DNA from 2 places in the Streptomyces sp. NBC_00045 genome. Region 1 is predicted to be linked to the other one. Evidence: predicted binding sites of a transcription regulator. Region 1 holds the regulator's gene; the other holds the start of a gene.
What was found. Region 1 encodes HspR, which represses chaperone genes until heat shock. Its sites were predicted from a motif close to TTGAGNNNNNNNNNCTCAA; they were not measured.

Region 1 (8,070 bases):
GTCGCACCGTCGGCGTTGCGCTTGAACCAGATGTTCGGGAAGCCGAGGAAGCGGTGCCAGGCGACACCCATGTTGGTGTTCAGCGAGACGACGATCATCCAGATCAGCGAGACGCCGATCTTGATCATCGCGGTGAAGTAGATGGCGTTCTGGAGGGTGTCGAGCGAGAGGTTCTGGAAGGCGAGCACCAGCGGGTACGAGGCGAAGTACGCCGGCTCGTACGAGTCCACGTGGTGGATCGCGCCCTCAAGGCCGCGCAGGGTGAGGATCGCGAGGCCGATGGTGAGGATGACGTACTCGACGAAGTACGCCTGCCAGGCCTTCGAGCCGGTGAAGCGCGACTTGCGGCCCGCCCGGGAGGGCAGCGACAGCAGTCGGATGGCGATCAGCACGGCGATGCCGAGGATCGTCATGACGCCGATGAACTCGATGTACAGCTCGAACGGCAGGAAGTCGCCGACGATCGGCAGCACCCAGTCGGCCTGGAAGAGCTGGCCGTACGCCTGCAACAGCGTCGGCGGCAGCGTCAGGAAGCCGATGGCGACGAACCAGTGCGCGAAGCCGACGATGCCCCAGCGGTTCATCCGGCTGTGGCCGAGGAACTCCCGGACCAGGGTGAGCGTTCGTGCCTTCGGACTGTCCGTACGGCTGCCTGCCGGTACGGGCTGTCCGAGCTTCACGAACCGGTAGATCTGCGCCACGGCTCGGGCGAGCAGCGCGACGCCGACCACGGTCAGGACCAGCGACACGATGATCGCGGCGAGTTGCATGGGAGGGCTCCTCGGGCGGGACTTACTAAGCGGTAACTTATTGAGTCAAGGCTTGAGGTTACCCATTCCCCGCGCCGCAATGTAGGTGAGCGAGCGGTGATCTGTGTCGCTCAGGCATGCCTGTGTCGACAGGCCGCCCGAGGGGTCTGAGCCAGGATCGCGAGATCCATCCCCAGCCAATGGCTCTCCACATAGTGCCGGTCCAGCAGGGCCATCTCCTCCCAGGGGAGGTCGGAGCGTGCGCTGACCTGCCACAAACCGGTCATTCCGGGCCGTACGAGGAGCCGGTCGGCCCGGTCCGTGCGTGCCTCCGGGCGCGGCCCGACCAGTGACATCTCGCCGCGCAGCACGTTCAGCAGCTGCGGCATCCCGTCCAGGGCGCACCGCTGCACGGTCGCCCCCAGTCGTCCCGCCGCGTCCGTGCGCAGCCGCCAGGTCCGGAACGGGCGTCCGGCCAGCCCGGCCGCCGGGTGCCGTACGAGGGCCCGTCCGCCCTGGGTCGCGTACAGCAGGGCGGCGACGGTCAGCAGCGGCAGCGCGAACAGTCCGAGCAGCGCGGTGGCCCCGAGGAGGTCGACCACCCGCTTCGCGGGCACGCCCGGTCGGCGCAGGTGTGCCGCCCGGGGCGGGCGTACCGCCCGGAGCAGGTGTAACGGCCGGATCGGGGGGAACGTGAGCGGCGGCAGCGGCATGGGGGCACCCTGCCCGCGCCTCCGGTGGTTTCCGCGGTGCCGCGCAGTGCGCCGGGCGAGCATCGCCCGCTCGGCCCCCGGGAGCGGTGCGTGAGCTTAAGTCCGGGATAAAAGTTGAGTCGACTCCACTCACCTCTGTTGACGTGTGCGGAGCCATGCGGCATGGTTGAGTCTGTTCCACTCAAGTCAGCTGGAGGAAATCAAAATGGCACGTGCGGTCGGCATCGACCTGGGCACCACTAACTCCGTCGTCAGCGTTCTCGAAGGCGGCGAGCCCACCGTCATCACCAACGCCGAGGGCGCCAGGACCACGCCGTCCGTCGTCGCCTTCGCCAAGAACGGCGAGGTCCTCGTCGGCGAGGTGGCCAAGCGCCAGGCGGTCACGAACGTGGACCGGACCATCCGCTCCGTCAAGCGCCACATGGGCACTGACTGGAAGATCAACCTGGATGGCAAGGACTTCAACCCGCAGCAGATGAGCGCCTTCATCCTGCAGAAGCTGAAGCGCGACGCCGAGGCCTACCTGGGTGAGAAGGTCACGGACGCGGTCATCACCGTCCCGGCCTACTTCAACGACTCCGAGCGTCAGGCGACGAAGGAGGCCGGCGAGATCGCGGGCCTGAACGTCCTGCGCATCGTCAACGAGCCGACCGCCGCGGCCCTGGCCTACGGCCTGGACAAGGACGACCAGACCATTCTCGTCTTCGACCTCGGTGGCGGCACGTTCGACGTGTCGCTCCTGGAGATCGGCGACGGCGTGGTCGAGGTCAAGGCCACCAACGGTGACAACCACCTCGGTGGTGACGACTGGGACCAGCGCGTCGTCGACTACCTGGTGAAGCAGTTCGCCAACGGCCACGGCGTCGACCTGTCCAAGGACAAGATGGCGCTCCAGCGTCTGCGCGAGGCCGCCGAGAAGGCGAAGATCGAGCTGTCCTCCTCCACGGAGACCACGATCAACCTGCCCTACATCACGGCTTCCGCCGAGGGCCCGCTGCACTTGGACGAGAAGCTCACGCGCGCCCAGTTCCAGCAGCTGACCGCGGACCTCCTGGACCGCTGCAAGACCCCGTTCCACAACGTCATCAAGGACGCCGGCATCCAGCTGTCCGAGATCGACCACGTGGTCCTGGTCGGCGGCTCCACCCGCATGCCGGCCGTCGCCGAGCTCGTCAAGGAGCTCACCGGTGGTCAGGACGCCAACAAGGGCGTCAACCCGGACGAGGTCGTCGCCATCGGCGCGACCCTCCAGGCCGGTGTCCTCAAGGGTGAGGTCAAGGACGTCCTGCTCCTCGACGTGACCCCGCTGTCCCTCGGCATCGAGACCAAGGGCGGCATCATGACCAAGCTCATCGAGCGCAACACCACGATCCCGACCAAGCGGTCCGAGATCTTCACGACGGCCGAGGACAACCAGCCGTCCGTGCAGATCCAGGTCTACCAGGGTGAGCGCGAGATCGCGGCGTACAACAAGAAGCTCGGCATGTTCGAGCTGACCGGCCTGCCGCCGGCCCCGCGTGGCGTCCCGCAGATCGAGGTCTCCTTCGACATCGACGCGAACGGCATCATGCACGTCACGGCCAAGGACCTTGGCACGGGCAAGGAGCAGAAGATGACCGTCACCGGCGGCTCCTCGCTCGGCAAGGACGAGGTCGACCGCATGCGCCAGGAGGCGGAGCAGTACGCGGACGAGGACCTGCGCCGCAAGGAGGCGGCCGAGTCCCGCAACCAGGGCGAGCAGCTCGTCTACCAGACGGAGAAGTTCGTCAAGGACAACGAGGACAAGGTCCCGGCCGAGGTCAAGACCGAGGTCGAGGCCGCCGTCGCCGAGCTGAAGGACAAGCTCAAGGGCGAGGACACCGCCGAGATCCGCACCGCGACTGAGAAGCTCGCCGCGGTCAGCCAGAAGCTCGGCCAGGCCATCTACGCCGACGCGCAGGCCGGCCAGGCGTCCGCCGGCGCCCCCGGCGCGGAGCAGGCCAAGGCCGACGACGACGTCGTCGACGCCGAGATCGTCGACGACGAGAAGCCGAAGGGCGGCGCTGCCTGATGTCGGAGGAGACCCCGGGTTTCGAGGAGAAGCCCGAAGTCCCCACCGGCGCCACGCCTGACGACGCCGCCGAGCCGAAGGCCGCAGCTTCCTCCGAGGAGGAGGCCGCGGCCCCGGCCGGGGACTCCGGAGCACCGTCCGCCCAGGAGACGGCTCTGCTGGCGCAGCTGGACCAGGCCCGCACCGCGCTCGGTGAGCGCACCGCGGACCTCCAGCGGCTCCAGGCGGAGTACCAGAACTACCGCCGCCGGGTGGAGCGGGACCGCATCGCCGTCAAGGAGATCGCGGTCGCGTCCCTCCTGACGGAGCTGCTCCCGACCCTGGACGACATCGGCCGGGCGCGGGACCATGGCGAGCTGGTCGGCGGCTTCAAGTCGGTGGCCGAATCGCTGGAGACCGCCGCGGCCAAGATGGGGCTGCAGCAGTTCGGCAAGGAGGGCGAGCCCTTCGACCCGACGATCCACGAGGCCCTGATGCACTCGTACGCGCCGGACGTCACCGAGACGACCTGCGTGGCGATCCTGCAGCCGGGGTACCGGATCGGCGAGCGTACGATCCGCCCCGCGCGGGTCGCGGTGGCCGAGCCCCAGCCGGGGGCGGCCCCCAAGTCCGAGTCCGCGGACGGCGAATCGCCTTCGGACAAGGACGCGGATGCCCCCGACAAGGGCTGACATCCGTACGGCAGGACACGCAGTGGCACGAGAGGAGGGACACCGGGGATGAGCACGAAGGACTTCGTCGAGAAGGACTACTACAAGGTCCTCGGTGTCCCGAAGGACGCTACCGAGGCCGAGATCAAGAAGGCGTACCGGAAGCTCGCGCGCGAGTTCCACCCGGACGCCAACAAGGGCGACGCCTCGGCCGAGGAGCGCTTCAAGGAGATCTCCGAGGCGAACGACATCCTCGGTGACGCCAAGAAGCGCAAGGAGTACGACGAGGCCCGCACCCTGTTCGGCAACGGGGGCTTCCGCCCCGGTCCGGGCGGGGGCGGCTCGTTCAACTTCGACCTGGGCGACCTGTTCGGCGGCACCCAGCCGGGTGCCGGCGGCGCGGGCGGCGGCTTCGGCGGCGGCGGCGGCCTGGGCGACGTCTTCGGCGGCCTGTTCAACCGCGGCGGCGCGGGCCCCGGGACCCGTACCCAGCCGCGCCGCGGCCAGGACATCGAGTCGGAGGTCACCCTCTCCTTCACGGAGGCGGTGGACGGGGCGACGGTCCCGCTCCGGATGTCCTCCCAGGCGCCCTGCAAGGCTTGTTCGGGCACCGGCGACAAGAACGGCACTCCGCGCGTGTGCCCGACCTGCGTAGGCACCGGCCAGGTGTCGCGGGGCAGCGGCGGCGGTTTCTCGCTGACCGACCCCTGCGCGGACTGCAAGGGCCGCGGCCTGATCGCGGAGACCCCCTGCGACGTCTGCAAGGGCAGCGGGCGGGCCAAGTCCTCCCGCACCATGCAGGTCCGCATCCCGCCGGGCGTCTCCGACAACCAGCGGATCCGGCTGCGCGGCAAAGGCGCTCCGGGCGAGCGCGGCGGTCCCGCGGGCGACCTGTACGTGGTCGTCCACGTGGACGGCCACCCGGTCTTCGGCCGCAAGGGCGACAACCTGACGGTCAGCGTTCCGGTGACGATCGCCGAGGCCGCCCTGGGAGCCGACATCAAGGTTCCGACCCTGAACGGTCCGCCGGTGACGCTGAAGCTGCCGCCGGGCACCCCCAGCGGGCGCACCATGCGGGCCCGCGGCAAGGGAGCGGTCCGTAAGGACGGCACCCGCGGAGACCTGCTGGTGACGGTGGAGGTCGCGGTTCCGGCCTCGCTGTCGGACAAGGCCCGCGAGGCACTGGAGATGTACCGCGACGCGACGGAGTCGGAGGACCCGCGCGCCGTGCTGTTCGAGTCCGCGAAGGGAGCATGACATGGACGGCCGCCGACGACAGCCCCGGTTCGGTAACGGGGCTTACGAGCTGACCGACGAGACCCCGGTCTACGTGATCTCGGTGGCCGCCCAGCTCTCGGGCCTGCATCCGCAGACCCTGCGCCAGTACGACCGCCTCGGCCTGGTCTCCCCGGACCGGACGGCCGGCCGCGGCCGGCGCTACTCGGCCCGCGACATCGAACTGCTCCGCACGGTGCAGGCGCTGTCCCAGGACGAGGGGATCAACCTGGCCGGCATCAAGCGGATCATCGAGCTGGAGAACCAGGTCACGGCGCTCCAGCAGCGCGTGGCCGAGCTCGCGGCGGCGGTGGACGGCGCGGCAGCCGTGCTCCAGCAGCGCGAAGCCCAGGTGCACGCCTCGTACCGGCGAGATCTGGTCAAGTACCAGCCGCCGGTGGCGGGCAACGCCCTGGTCGTGTGGCGTCCCGCGCCGAAGCGCCAGGGCGACTGACTCCGGCCGGCCCCGGCGGCCGGCACGCGAACGCGTAGGCCCCGCCCGGGATCCCCGGGCGGGGCCAGTGCGTTGTCCGGCGGGCTTCAGTCGCCCCCGTCCTCCAGGATTCCGGAGCGGGCGATGAGGAAGCCGAGTTGGGCGCGGCTGCCGCTGCCGAGGGTGCTGGCGAGCTTCGCGATGTGCGCGCGGCAGGTCCGTACGTTCATGCCGAGCCGGCGGGCGATGGCCTCGTCGACGTGGCCCTCGATGAGGAGCTGGGCGATGGTGCGCTGCACGCCCGAGATTCCGCCGCGGGTGTGCTGGTACGTCACTTCTTCCTGGAGCGGCACCGCGCGGTGCCACAGCTGCTCGAACACCTTGATGAGGTAGTCCACGAGCCCAGGGTGGCGCAGTTCCAGGGCGACCTGGCGGTCGTCGCTGGCCGGGATGAAGGCGACGGTCCGGTCGAAGATGATGAGGCGCTCGAAGAGCTCCTCCAACGTGCGCACTTCGACCTTGCCGGCCTTGAGGAGATCGACGTATGCGAGGGTGCCGCGGCTGTGCCGGACGGTGTGCTGGTAGAGGGTCCGGATCCGGACACCGCGGTCGGTCAGCGGCTGGTCGCGTTCCAGGGCTTCGGTGAGCTCCAGGCTGGGCCGGGCGCCGCCGGGCTGGATGGTGAGCATCTCGGTGTGGCACTCGGCCGTGGCGAGGTTGAGGGCGGCGTTGATGGGGTCGAAACCTTCGAGCACGGTGATGGCGTGGGTGCTTGCCGGATTCTGCGCGCTGATGGCGAGAAACGGCTCGAAAGCCTCGGACAGTTCGAGGGAATCGCGGCGTCTGTCGCGGATCTCGCGTTCGATCGGATGCAGCCGCTGTGCGAGTGCCACGGCCGGTGGAACCGGACGGAGCGAATTGGCGTCATCAGGATCCGGCTGCAACAGCGCCAGATCGAGCAGACAGGGTGCCGTTTTGACATCCCCACGTGCGATACGTCCCGTCCTCAGCGCACTCGTGTAGAGCCGCGCCCCCTCGCTGCACAGCTCGGTGACCGAGTGGGGATGTGTCGCTTTTGTTCTGTTTATGGTCAAATCTCCACCCCCCAGGGTCCTGAACATGCAAGAACATGATGCATCGTCCCTGTGGCAGTGATGTGCCTGAATGAGCCATCGTCTGACAGGCGGGGGAGAGGATTTCATCAAGTGAGGACGAAGCCGACCATGAACAAGAGAATGCTTCGCTCGGCGCTTGCCACCGTCATCTTCTCGGCTGTGGCCGGTCTGGGACTTGCCGGGGTCACCCTGGGGGGCGCTGCAGGGGGTGTCGCCGACCTCCAGGCGGCACCGCTGGAGGACAGCGGATGGCGCGCGGCACCGATGGATAGCGGGTGGCGCTCCGCCCCCGTCGACGCCGAAGCCGGCGCCGTTGGCTCGGAGACCGCGGTATGACCCCCGACGACCGCGGTTTCCGTCGCGAAATGGCCTCTGCCTACCGCTCCGGCTGGCAGTTCATCGACCTTGCCACGGCCATCCCCCACCCTGGCGACTCGTTGATGGTCACCCTGTTCGGACAGCCCATCGTCATCACGCGCGAGGAGGACGAAGACGTCCGGGCGTACCGATGCCTGCGCCGCCCCCGCGGCGCGCCGCAGCCCGTCCGCTGCGAGGTGCGCTACGGAATGGTCTTCGTCAACCTTGATCAGCGCGACCACCAGCTCTTCGAACCCGATATCACCACCGCCACCCCCCGCAGTGCCTGAAGCGATTCCCCCGTCGTTGCAGATCGCTCCAGGTGCTTCCCCCACACAACGGCGCCATCGTGGACCTGACCACGATGGCGCCGTTGTGATGTCCGCGTCCAGTGCTTGAACCGGACAAGGTGAAAACCGAACTGTTTCCGCGTGCTGGTGCTGGTGCTGGTACCGGTGCCGGTTCGGGCCGGATGGTTCAGGCGCGTCCCATGGCTCGGTCGAGGGTGATCTCCAGGACGACCCGGTCCGGATTGGGCGACGGCGTCCGCCCGTAGCGCTCCGCGTAGCGCGCCACCGCCTCGGCGACCGAGGCCTCGTCCGTGCGGACCACCGCGCTGCCCTCCAGGGTCGCCCAGCGGCGTCCCTGCATCTGGCACACCGCGACCCTGGCCGGGCCCTGCTCCGTCGCCTGCGCCGCCAGCACGTTGCGGATCTTCTTGCTGTTCT
Region 2 (8,070 bases), 990 kb from region 1:
GGGCAGAATGTCCGTATGCGCATCGACCTCGCCTCGGCCCCCGGCAACCCGGAACGCCCCAACGAGGACTGGCTATCGGCGGCGATGCCCGCTGCGGGCGGCGGAGTCCTGGTCGCCCTGGACGGGGTCACCCCGCCGGACGGCGCGGTGGGCTGTACGCACGACGTGCCCTGGTTCGCGGCCCGACTCGGGGGCCGATTGACCGAACTGTCCGGATCGCGGCGGGACATGCCGCTGGACCGGATCCTGGCGGAAGCCATCCGCGAAACCGCCGACGCACACCGGGGCACCTGTGACCTTTCTCACGTGCGGACCCCGCAGGCGACGGTGGTGATGGTCCGCTGGGACGAGGCGTACGTGGAGCACCTCGTGCTCTCGGATTCCGTGCTGCTCCTCGAAGCGCCCGGGGGCGAGGTGACGCCGGTGCTCGACGACCGGCTCGACCGGATCCCGCGCGAGCTGCTGCGTACGCACGCCTCGGCGGACGCGCTGCGCAACGCGGAGGGCGGCTTCTTCACGGCGGCCGCGGACCCGGCGGTCGCCGCCCGGGCGGTGACCGGGCGCAGCCCGCGCGCGCGGGTACGGGCGGTGGCGGCGCTCACCGACGGGGCGAGCCGGTGGACGGACACGTTCGGGGAGGGCGATTGGGCGCAGTGCCTGGCGGTGCTCCGGAAGGAGGGCGCGCAGGGCCTGATCGCCCGGGTCCGCGCCCTGGAGTCGGACCCGGGGCGCCCCCTGACCCGCGGCAAGCGCCACGACGACGCGTCGGCGGCCTACGCGGAGCTGTAGCCGATCCGGGCTCGCCGGGCGAAAGGCCGGCCCCGCCGGCGTTCGAGGCGCGGAGTGCGGGGCGGAGTCCCGAAAGCCGGGCGCGGCCCGGGCCGCTCGCGCGGCGGCGCCGCACCCGCCCCGCGCCGGCCCGACCCGTCGCGTCGTGGTGTGCCAGTCGGCCCGGGGGGGCTATTCCTCGCCCTGGTTCAGCTGGTTGAGCAGCCGGGCCAGTTCGGCGACCTCGCCCCGGTCCCAGTCGGCGAGCTTGCGCATGTACTGCTCGCGCCGGGCCCCCCGCACGCGCAGGAACCGCTCGCGCCCCTCGTCGGTGAGGCCGACCAGGAAGGCCCGCCCGTCGGCCGGGTCGGGCTCGCGGGCCACCAGGCCGAGCAGCTCCAGGGCGCGCAGCTGGCGGCTCATGGTGGCCTTGCCGACCCCGAAGTACGCGGCGAGCTCGGTGGCCCGCTGTCGGCCCGCGGCCTCCAGCCGGACGAGCAGCCCGTACGCGGCCGGCTCCAGCTCGGGGTGCAGGGCGCGCGCCATCTCCCCGGAGGAGGCCCGGGCCCGCCGGAGGAAGACGGACAGCTCCCGCTCCAGGGCAAGGAACTCCTGGTCTTCGCTTCCGTGCACGTCCGCTCCCATCGATGGTGTCCTGGGGCACCAGTATTTCGCAGCGGAAACACCACCGGCCCGGGACCCCGCCCGCAGGCCCCCGGACGGAGTCCGGGCGAAGGGTCGCGGGCCGGTGGTGCGTGCGGCCGGGCGCGGGTCGGGCGGCCGCGGGTCAGGCGGCCGCGGAGACCGGGACGGCGTCTGCCGCGAGGGCCAGTTCCAGGACCTGGCGCACGTCGGTCACCGGGTGCACCTCCAGGCCTTCCAGGACCTCGGACGGAACGTCGTCCAGGTCGGCCTCGTTGCGCTTCGGGATGATCACGGTGGTCAGGCCGGCCCGGTGTGCGGCCAGCAGCTTCTGCTTGACCCCGCCGATGGGCAGGACGCGCCCCGTCAGCGAGACCTCGCCGGTCATGGCCACGTCGGTGCGGACCTGGCGCCCCGACAGCAGCGAGGCCAGCGCGGTCGTCATGGTGATGCCCGCGCTCGGCCCGTCCTTGGGGACCGCGCCGGCCGGGAAGTGGATGTGCACGCCCCGGTCCTTCAGGTCGGCGACCGGGAGCTCCAGTTCGGCGCCGTGGGAGCGCAGGAAGCTCAGCGCGATCTGCGCGGACTCCTTCATCACGTCGCCGAGCTGCCCGGTCAGGGTGAGCCCTGCGGCGCCCGTCTCCGGGTCGGCCAGTGAGGCCTCGACGAAGAGGACGTCGCCGCCCGCGCCGGTCACCGCGAGCCCGGTGGCCACGCCGGGGACGGCGGTGCGCCGCTCGGCGGGGTCCTGGGCGGATTCCGGGACGTGGTGCGGGCGCCCGATGAGCGCGCGCAGATCGTCGGCGCCGATGCGCAGCGGCAGCTGCCGCTCCCCCAGCTCGTGCTGGGAGGCCACCTTGCGCAGGAGCCGGGCGAGGGAGCGCTCCAGGGTGCGGACGCCGGCCTCGCGGGTGTACTCGCCGGCCAGCTTGCGCAGTGCGTCCTCCTCCAGGACCACCTCGTCGGCGCCGAGTCCGGCGCGCTCCAGCTGGCGGGGCAGCAGGTGGTCGCGGGCGATGACGACCTTCTCGTCCTCGGTGTAGCCGTCGAGGCGGACGAGCTCCATGCGGTCGGCGAGCGCCTCGGGGATGGCTTCCAGGACGTTGGCGGTGGCCAGGAAGACCACGTCGCTCAGGTCCAGCTCGACCTCCAGGTAGTGGTCCCGGAAGGTGTGGTTCTGGGCCGGGTCGAGGACCTCCAGCAGGGCCGCGGCCGGGTCTCCCCGGAAGTCGGAGCCCACCTTGTCGATCTCGTCGAGCAGGACCACGGGGTTCATGGATCCGGCTTCCTTGATGGCCCGGACGATCCGGCCGGGCAGCGCGCCGACGTACGTACGGCGGTGGCCGCGGATCTCGGCCTCGTCGCGGACGCCGCCGAGGGCGACGCGGACGAACTTGCGGCCCATGGCGTGCGCGACGGACTCCCCTAGGGAGGTCTTGCCGACGCCGGGAGGCCCGACGAGCGCCAGCACGGCTCCGCCGCGCCGCCCGCCGATGACGCCCATGCCGCGCTCGGAACGCCGCTTGCGCACGGCCAGGTACTCGGTGATGCGGTCCTTCACGTCGCTGAGCCCGGCGTGCTCGGCGTCGAGGACGGCGCGGGCGCCGCGGATGTCGTACTCGTCCTCGGTCCGCTCGTTCCAGGGCAGCTCCAGCACGGTGTCCAGCCAGGTGCGGATCCAGGAGCCCTCCGGGGACTGGTCGCTGGACCGCTCCAGCTTGTCGACCTCCTTGAGCGCGGCCTCCCGGACCTTCTCGGGGAGGTCGGCGCCCTCGACGCGGGCCCGGTAGTCGTCGGACTCCTCGCCGTCCTTCTCGCCGTTCAGCTCGCGCAGTTCCTTGCGCACGGCCTCCAACTGGCGGCGCAGCAGGAACTCGCGCTGCTGCTTGTCGACGCCGTCCTGGACGTCCTTGGCGATGGACTCGGCGACGTCCTGCTCGGCGAGGTGGTCGCGGAGCCAGCTGATGGCGAGCTTGAGGCGGGCCACCGGGTCGGCGGTCTCCAGCAGTTCGACCTTCTGGGCCACGGTCAGGAACGGCGAGTACCCGGAATTGTCGGCGAGGGCCGACACGCCCTCGATCTGCTGGACGCGGTCCACGACCTGCCAGGCGCCGCGCTTCTTGAGCCAGCTGGTGGCGAGCGCCTTGTACTCCTTGACGAGCTCGGCGACCGACCCGGGCAGCGGGTCCGCGAGCCGTTCGTCGACGCTCTCGCCCTCGACCCAGAGCGCCGCGCCGGGCCCGGTGGTCCCGGCTCCGATCCGGACGCGGCCGACAGCGCGGATCAGCGCCCCGGGGTCCCCGTCGGAGAGCCGCCCCACCTGCTCGACGGTCCCGAGCACACCGGTGCCGGCGTACTTCCCGTCGACCCGCGGCACGAGCAGCACCCGGGGCTTCCCGCTGCGGACCGCCGCCTGGGCGGCCTCGACGGCCCCCCGCACCTCGGCGTCGGACAGGTCCAGCGGAACGACCATCCCAGGCAGCACGACCTCGTCGTCGAGCGGCAGCACGGGCAGAGTGAGCGTTACGGACGTCGAAGCCATGATCTTCCCTCCGGCAGTGAAGTTGAGCTATGCCGACTCAATGCATGTGCGCCCCCCAATGTTCCCCATCCGACGTTCGCCGGGGGCGAACAACTCAACGGCCTGGCTGCGGATGTCGCCCGGGCCGGTCCGCGCGGGCACCGACGCCGGCGGCTCCGCGAACGTCAGACGGGCCTCGCCCGAGGAGGACCGGACTTGCGCCGACGGGCTGGTCGGGCCGGTCAGGCGGGGTGTCGCCCCGGTAGGGAACCGTGCGCCGGGCGGCGACGACCGTCCGGCTGAACCGGAACGACGCGGCGCGAGAAGACATCACCGCACCCGGGGATGCGGTGGGGTCAACCCCCGGGCCCCGAGCCCGGGTTCAGATGCCGACCGCGCCGTCGATCCGCTCGCGCAGCAGGTCGGCGTGCCCGTTGTGGCGGGCGTACTCCTCGATCATGTGGATGAGCACCCAGCGCAGTGAGACCTTCCCGCGCCACTCGTCGTCGGCCTCCACGTCCAGGTCGGGCGCCGCGGCGGTGAACGACTCCGCGAACGCGACCTCGTCCCGCCAGGCCTCCCACGCCGCCGCGACGACCCCCGGGCCGGACACCGCCCCGTCGAAGTCGCCGTCCGGGTCCGCCTCCGAGGAGAACAGGGCCGACGCCTCTTGCCCGGCGAGGACCCGCCGGAACCAGCGGCGCTCCATGTCCGCGAGGTGGCGGACCAGTCCGAGAAGCGACAGCGTGGACGGCTCCACCGACCGCAGGGCCAGCTCCGCGTCGAGCCCGGCGCACTTCAGCTCCAGCGTCGCGCGCTGCGCCGCCAGGACATCGGTGAGCAGGACCCGTTCGTCGCCGGTCGCGGGCGCGGCGAACCGGTCCTCGGACTCGGCGCTATCGAAGAACTGCGCCCGCCGGCCCGTGACCGCGGGCAGCTCGGGGCGCACGGCCCAGTCCGTCCACGAGCCGTCGTACACGGCGAGGGCCTCGTATCCGGCCAGCGTGGCCCCCAGGGCCAGGACGCACGCCGTCACGCCCGAACCGCAGCTGAAGTACAGCCGCTCCCTGCCCCCGGTCAACGCGGCGAAGACCTCCCGGAGTTCCCCGGCGGGCCGCATCAGGCCGCTGTCGCGCTGGAGGTCCCCGAACGGCAGGTTCACGGCGCCCGGCATGTGCCCCCCGCGCAGCCCGGCCCGCGGTTCCGGGGCCGCGCCGGTGAACCGCTCGCGGGTACGGGCGTCCAGTACGACGGCCGCCGGATCGGCCAGGGCCGCGCCGACCGCATCGGCGTCGACCAGCAGCCCGGTCCGCGGCCGGGCGGTGAAGGAGCCGCGCGGGCCCTCGTAGGTGGGGCCGCACTCCTCGACCGGCAGTCCGGCGGCGGTCCAGGCGGGCAACCCGCCGTCCAGGACGGCGGCCCGGTCGAAGCCCATGGCGCGCAGCATCCACCAGGCGCGGGCGCTGGAGTAGATGCCGGCGCCGTCGTAGACGACGACGGTGTCGGTGTCGTCTACGCCGAGCGCGCGCATTGCCTCCTCGAACGCGGCGCCGGCGGGCATGGTGTGCGGGGCGGGGGCGTCGTGGTCGGACAGGGCGCCGTCGAGGTCGAAGGGCCGGGCGCCCGGTATCCGCCGGTCGGCGCCGCGGTGGGCGCCGACGGAGGCGTCGAACACGACGAGTCCCGGCTCGCCGAGCCGGCCGGCCAGCCAGTCCGCCCCGACCAGCGGTCCGGGCAGGGCGGCATCGGGGCTGGATGTGGTCATTCGGCACCTCCGGGTCGGTAGGCGGGCCCCTTCGCCTTCGAGGCCCGCCACACATCTTGCTACGCGACCCGGAGATGCCCTGCAAAGCGCCGTGCCGGTAAGGGAGTTCGCGAGGAGCGCGCAGTCCGTCGTCACCACGATCCGCCGGGCCCTCGGGAGCATCCGTGGGCTGGCCCGGCGGGTCGGCGAGCTCGGCGTCCCGGTGGCCGGGGCGGTCGGTCGGGTGCCGGCACTCTTCGGCCCGTAGTGGCTACCGGGGGAACGGGGAGAGGTCGGGCTCGACCCAGCCCGACTTCGCCCGCACCCCGGCCAGCGTCGCCGGGCGGTAGAAACGGGTCAGCAGCCGTTTGTCGAGCAGCGCGGGGTGGCGGCCGACGAACGTGTCGAAGTCGCAGTCGAGGTCGCGATCGCCCCCGTCGGGCCCGGCGGCGTGGTGCCCGACCAGTTCCACCCAGGCACGGCTGACGGTGGCGTTGTACTTCTGGGGCGCGCCGGCGTAGCGCGCCGTGCGCCGGATGCCCTCACTGACCAGGTCGACCGCGGCGGGCACGCCGCACCGCCGTACGGCCAGCCACGTCAGGTGGACGTGTTCCCGGTGACCGAACCGCGCGGCGGTCACCATCACTTCGGCCATCAGCTCCTCGAAGGCGGGGCTCGGGGTCATCGGGACACCTCTGTCAGCGCTTGCAGGGCGGCGCGCAGGCCGGCGATCGCGTCGGCGGGCAGCTGGCCGAGAGCGCGCTGCTCCAGGCCGGCGACGGCCTCGCGGATGGTGGCGGCTGCCACTCGCCCGGAGGCGGTCAGCTCGATGAGCACCGCCCGGCGGTCTCCCTGGCGGGTGCCGCGGGTGATGTGGCCGCGCTTCTCCAGGCGGTCGAGCACGCTGGTCAGCGTGGTGGGCCGGGTGCCGACGGCCGCTCCCAGTTCGGACACGGTGCGGCCGCGGCCATCGGCGAGGTTGGCCAGCGCATTGATCTCGGAGGCGGTCAGATCCAGGTCGACCAGCTCCGCGGCGAGGACCTGAAGGGTGGCGTGGGTGGCCCGCTGGAGCGCCAGCAGGGCCGACCACTCAGATGACACGATTTCGGAGTTCACAATTTCGGACTATACGATTTCGTACTATCGGCTGCAAGCGAAGGCCGCTCCCCCAGTCGCTAGGGTGCGGCCCATGGAGCCGGAAACGATCACTGTCCTGGACGGTCGCGAGTGGACCCCCGATCCGGATGCGGTGCACCGCGTCCTCGCCGACCTGGTCGCCGGCGGTGCGGCCCTCGGCTGGGTCGAGCCGCCCTCACCGGACGAGGTCGCGCAGCTGCTCGACCGGGTCCTGTCGGCGGTCGAGGCCGGGGACGCGGCCCTGCGCGTCGCCCACCTGGGCGGCCGCCTCGTCGGACTGGGCTACTGGCAGCGCTACGCCCGCCCGACGCACCGGCCGCACGCCGATCTGGAAAAGCTCGCGGTGGACGCCGCCGCCCACGGGCGCGGCGTCGGCCGGGCGCTGACCGCGGCCTTGGTCGCGGACGCCGGGGCGGCGGGCATCGAGGTCCTCACCCTGGACGTCCGGGGTGACAACGCCCACGCCCTCGGGCTCTACCGCTCGCTCGGCTTCACCGAGTACGGCCGCCTCCCCGACTTCGTCGCCGTCGGGGACCGCCGCTACGACAAGGTGTTCTACATGCACGACTTCCGCACCGGCGGCCTCTAGCCGCTCGCCGGCTCAGTCGTTCTCAGCCGCCGCCCGTCCATCGGCCCCTGCTCCGCGAGCAGGGCGGACAGGGTCGGTCCCGGTACGAACGCGGTGGCCAGCCAGGGCATTTCGGCGTCCGGGTCGGCGTCCACGACCGGGGCCGTGTGGAAACCGCCGACCCTGCGGGCGGCCACGACCTCGGCGCGGAACCGCTCGCGGAAATGCGGGTCGGCCGCCAGCTCGGGATGTGCCACCTTGACGGCCACGGCACGGCCACCGCGCGAGCGGGCCAGAAGAGCGGTGCTTTACGGGCAGCGCCCCGGCTGTGCGTAGAGCGCGATGCGGGCTCCGCGGACCTCGTCCACCGAGCAGAGGTCGAAGTGCGAGGCCAGCGCCTGCCGTTTGACCGCTTCCCGGGGGTAGGGGTCCAGCGGCTGGTCCGCCGGGTCGAGCAGGGCCACCACCCGGGGGGCGTCCACCAGGCGGGTCCAGATCTGTTCCGTCGGCGCTTCCGTTCCCTGGAGGCTGTGCGAAGCCACCGGGGTGCGGGCCAGGGCCAGGTCGCGCAGGCTCCCGTACAGCTGTGGCGAGGACAGCAGCCACTCGCGCCGCCGCGACGGCATGAACAGCACGGCGTCCCCGGGCCGGGCCCGTTCCCGGACCGCGGCGGCCACCGCGAGCACGTCG

Region 2: a site for HspR is predicted at 3,975-3,993, ahead of lon (endopeptidase La). Genes of this name have one in related genera too.

Annotation. Positions count from the first base shown of each region.
Region 1 is NZ_CP108271.1:4,358,537-4,366,606, forward strand. It holds partial or broken gene OHA65_RS20445 ((Fe-S)-binding protein) at 1-770, opposite strand, end outside; gene OHA65_RS20450 (sugar transferase) at 881-1,462, opposite strand; gene dnaK (molecular chaperone DnaK) at 1,668-3,512, shown strand; gene grpE (nucleotide exchange factor GrpE) at 3,512-4,183, shown strand; gene dnaJ (molecular chaperone DnaJ) at 4,232-5,419, shown strand; gene OHA65_RS20470 (heat shock protein transcriptional repressor HspR) at 5,421-5,891, shown strand; gene OHA65_RS20475 (helix-turn-helix transcriptional regulator) at 5,978-6,991, opposite strand; gene OHA65_RS20480 (hypothetical protein) at 7,318-7,632, shown strand; gene OHA65_RS20485 (pyridoxamine 5'-phosphate oxidase family protein) at 7,820-8,070, opposite strand, start outside.
Region 2 is NZ_CP108271.1:5,344,269-5,352,338, reverse strand. It holds gene OHA65_RS25240 (hypothetical protein) at 16-789, shown strand; gene OHA65_RS25235 (MarR family winged helix-turn-helix transcriptional regulator) at 961-1,413, opposite strand; gene lon (endopeptidase La) at 1,556-3,952, opposite strand; gene OHA65_RS25225 (DinB family protein) at 4,314-4,868, opposite strand; partial or broken gene OHA65_RS25220 (sulfurtransferase) at 4,851-5,696, opposite strand; gene OHA65_RS25215 (hypothetical protein) at 5,947-6,360, opposite strand; gene OHA65_RS25210 (MarR family transcriptional regulator) at 6,357-6,791, opposite strand; gene OHA65_RS25205 (N-acetyltransferase) at 6,865-7,401, shown strand; partial or broken gene OHA65_RS25200 (serine/threonine protein kinase) at 7,422-7,676, opposite strand; gene OHA65_RS25195 (hypothetical protein) at 7,689-8,070, opposite strand, start outside.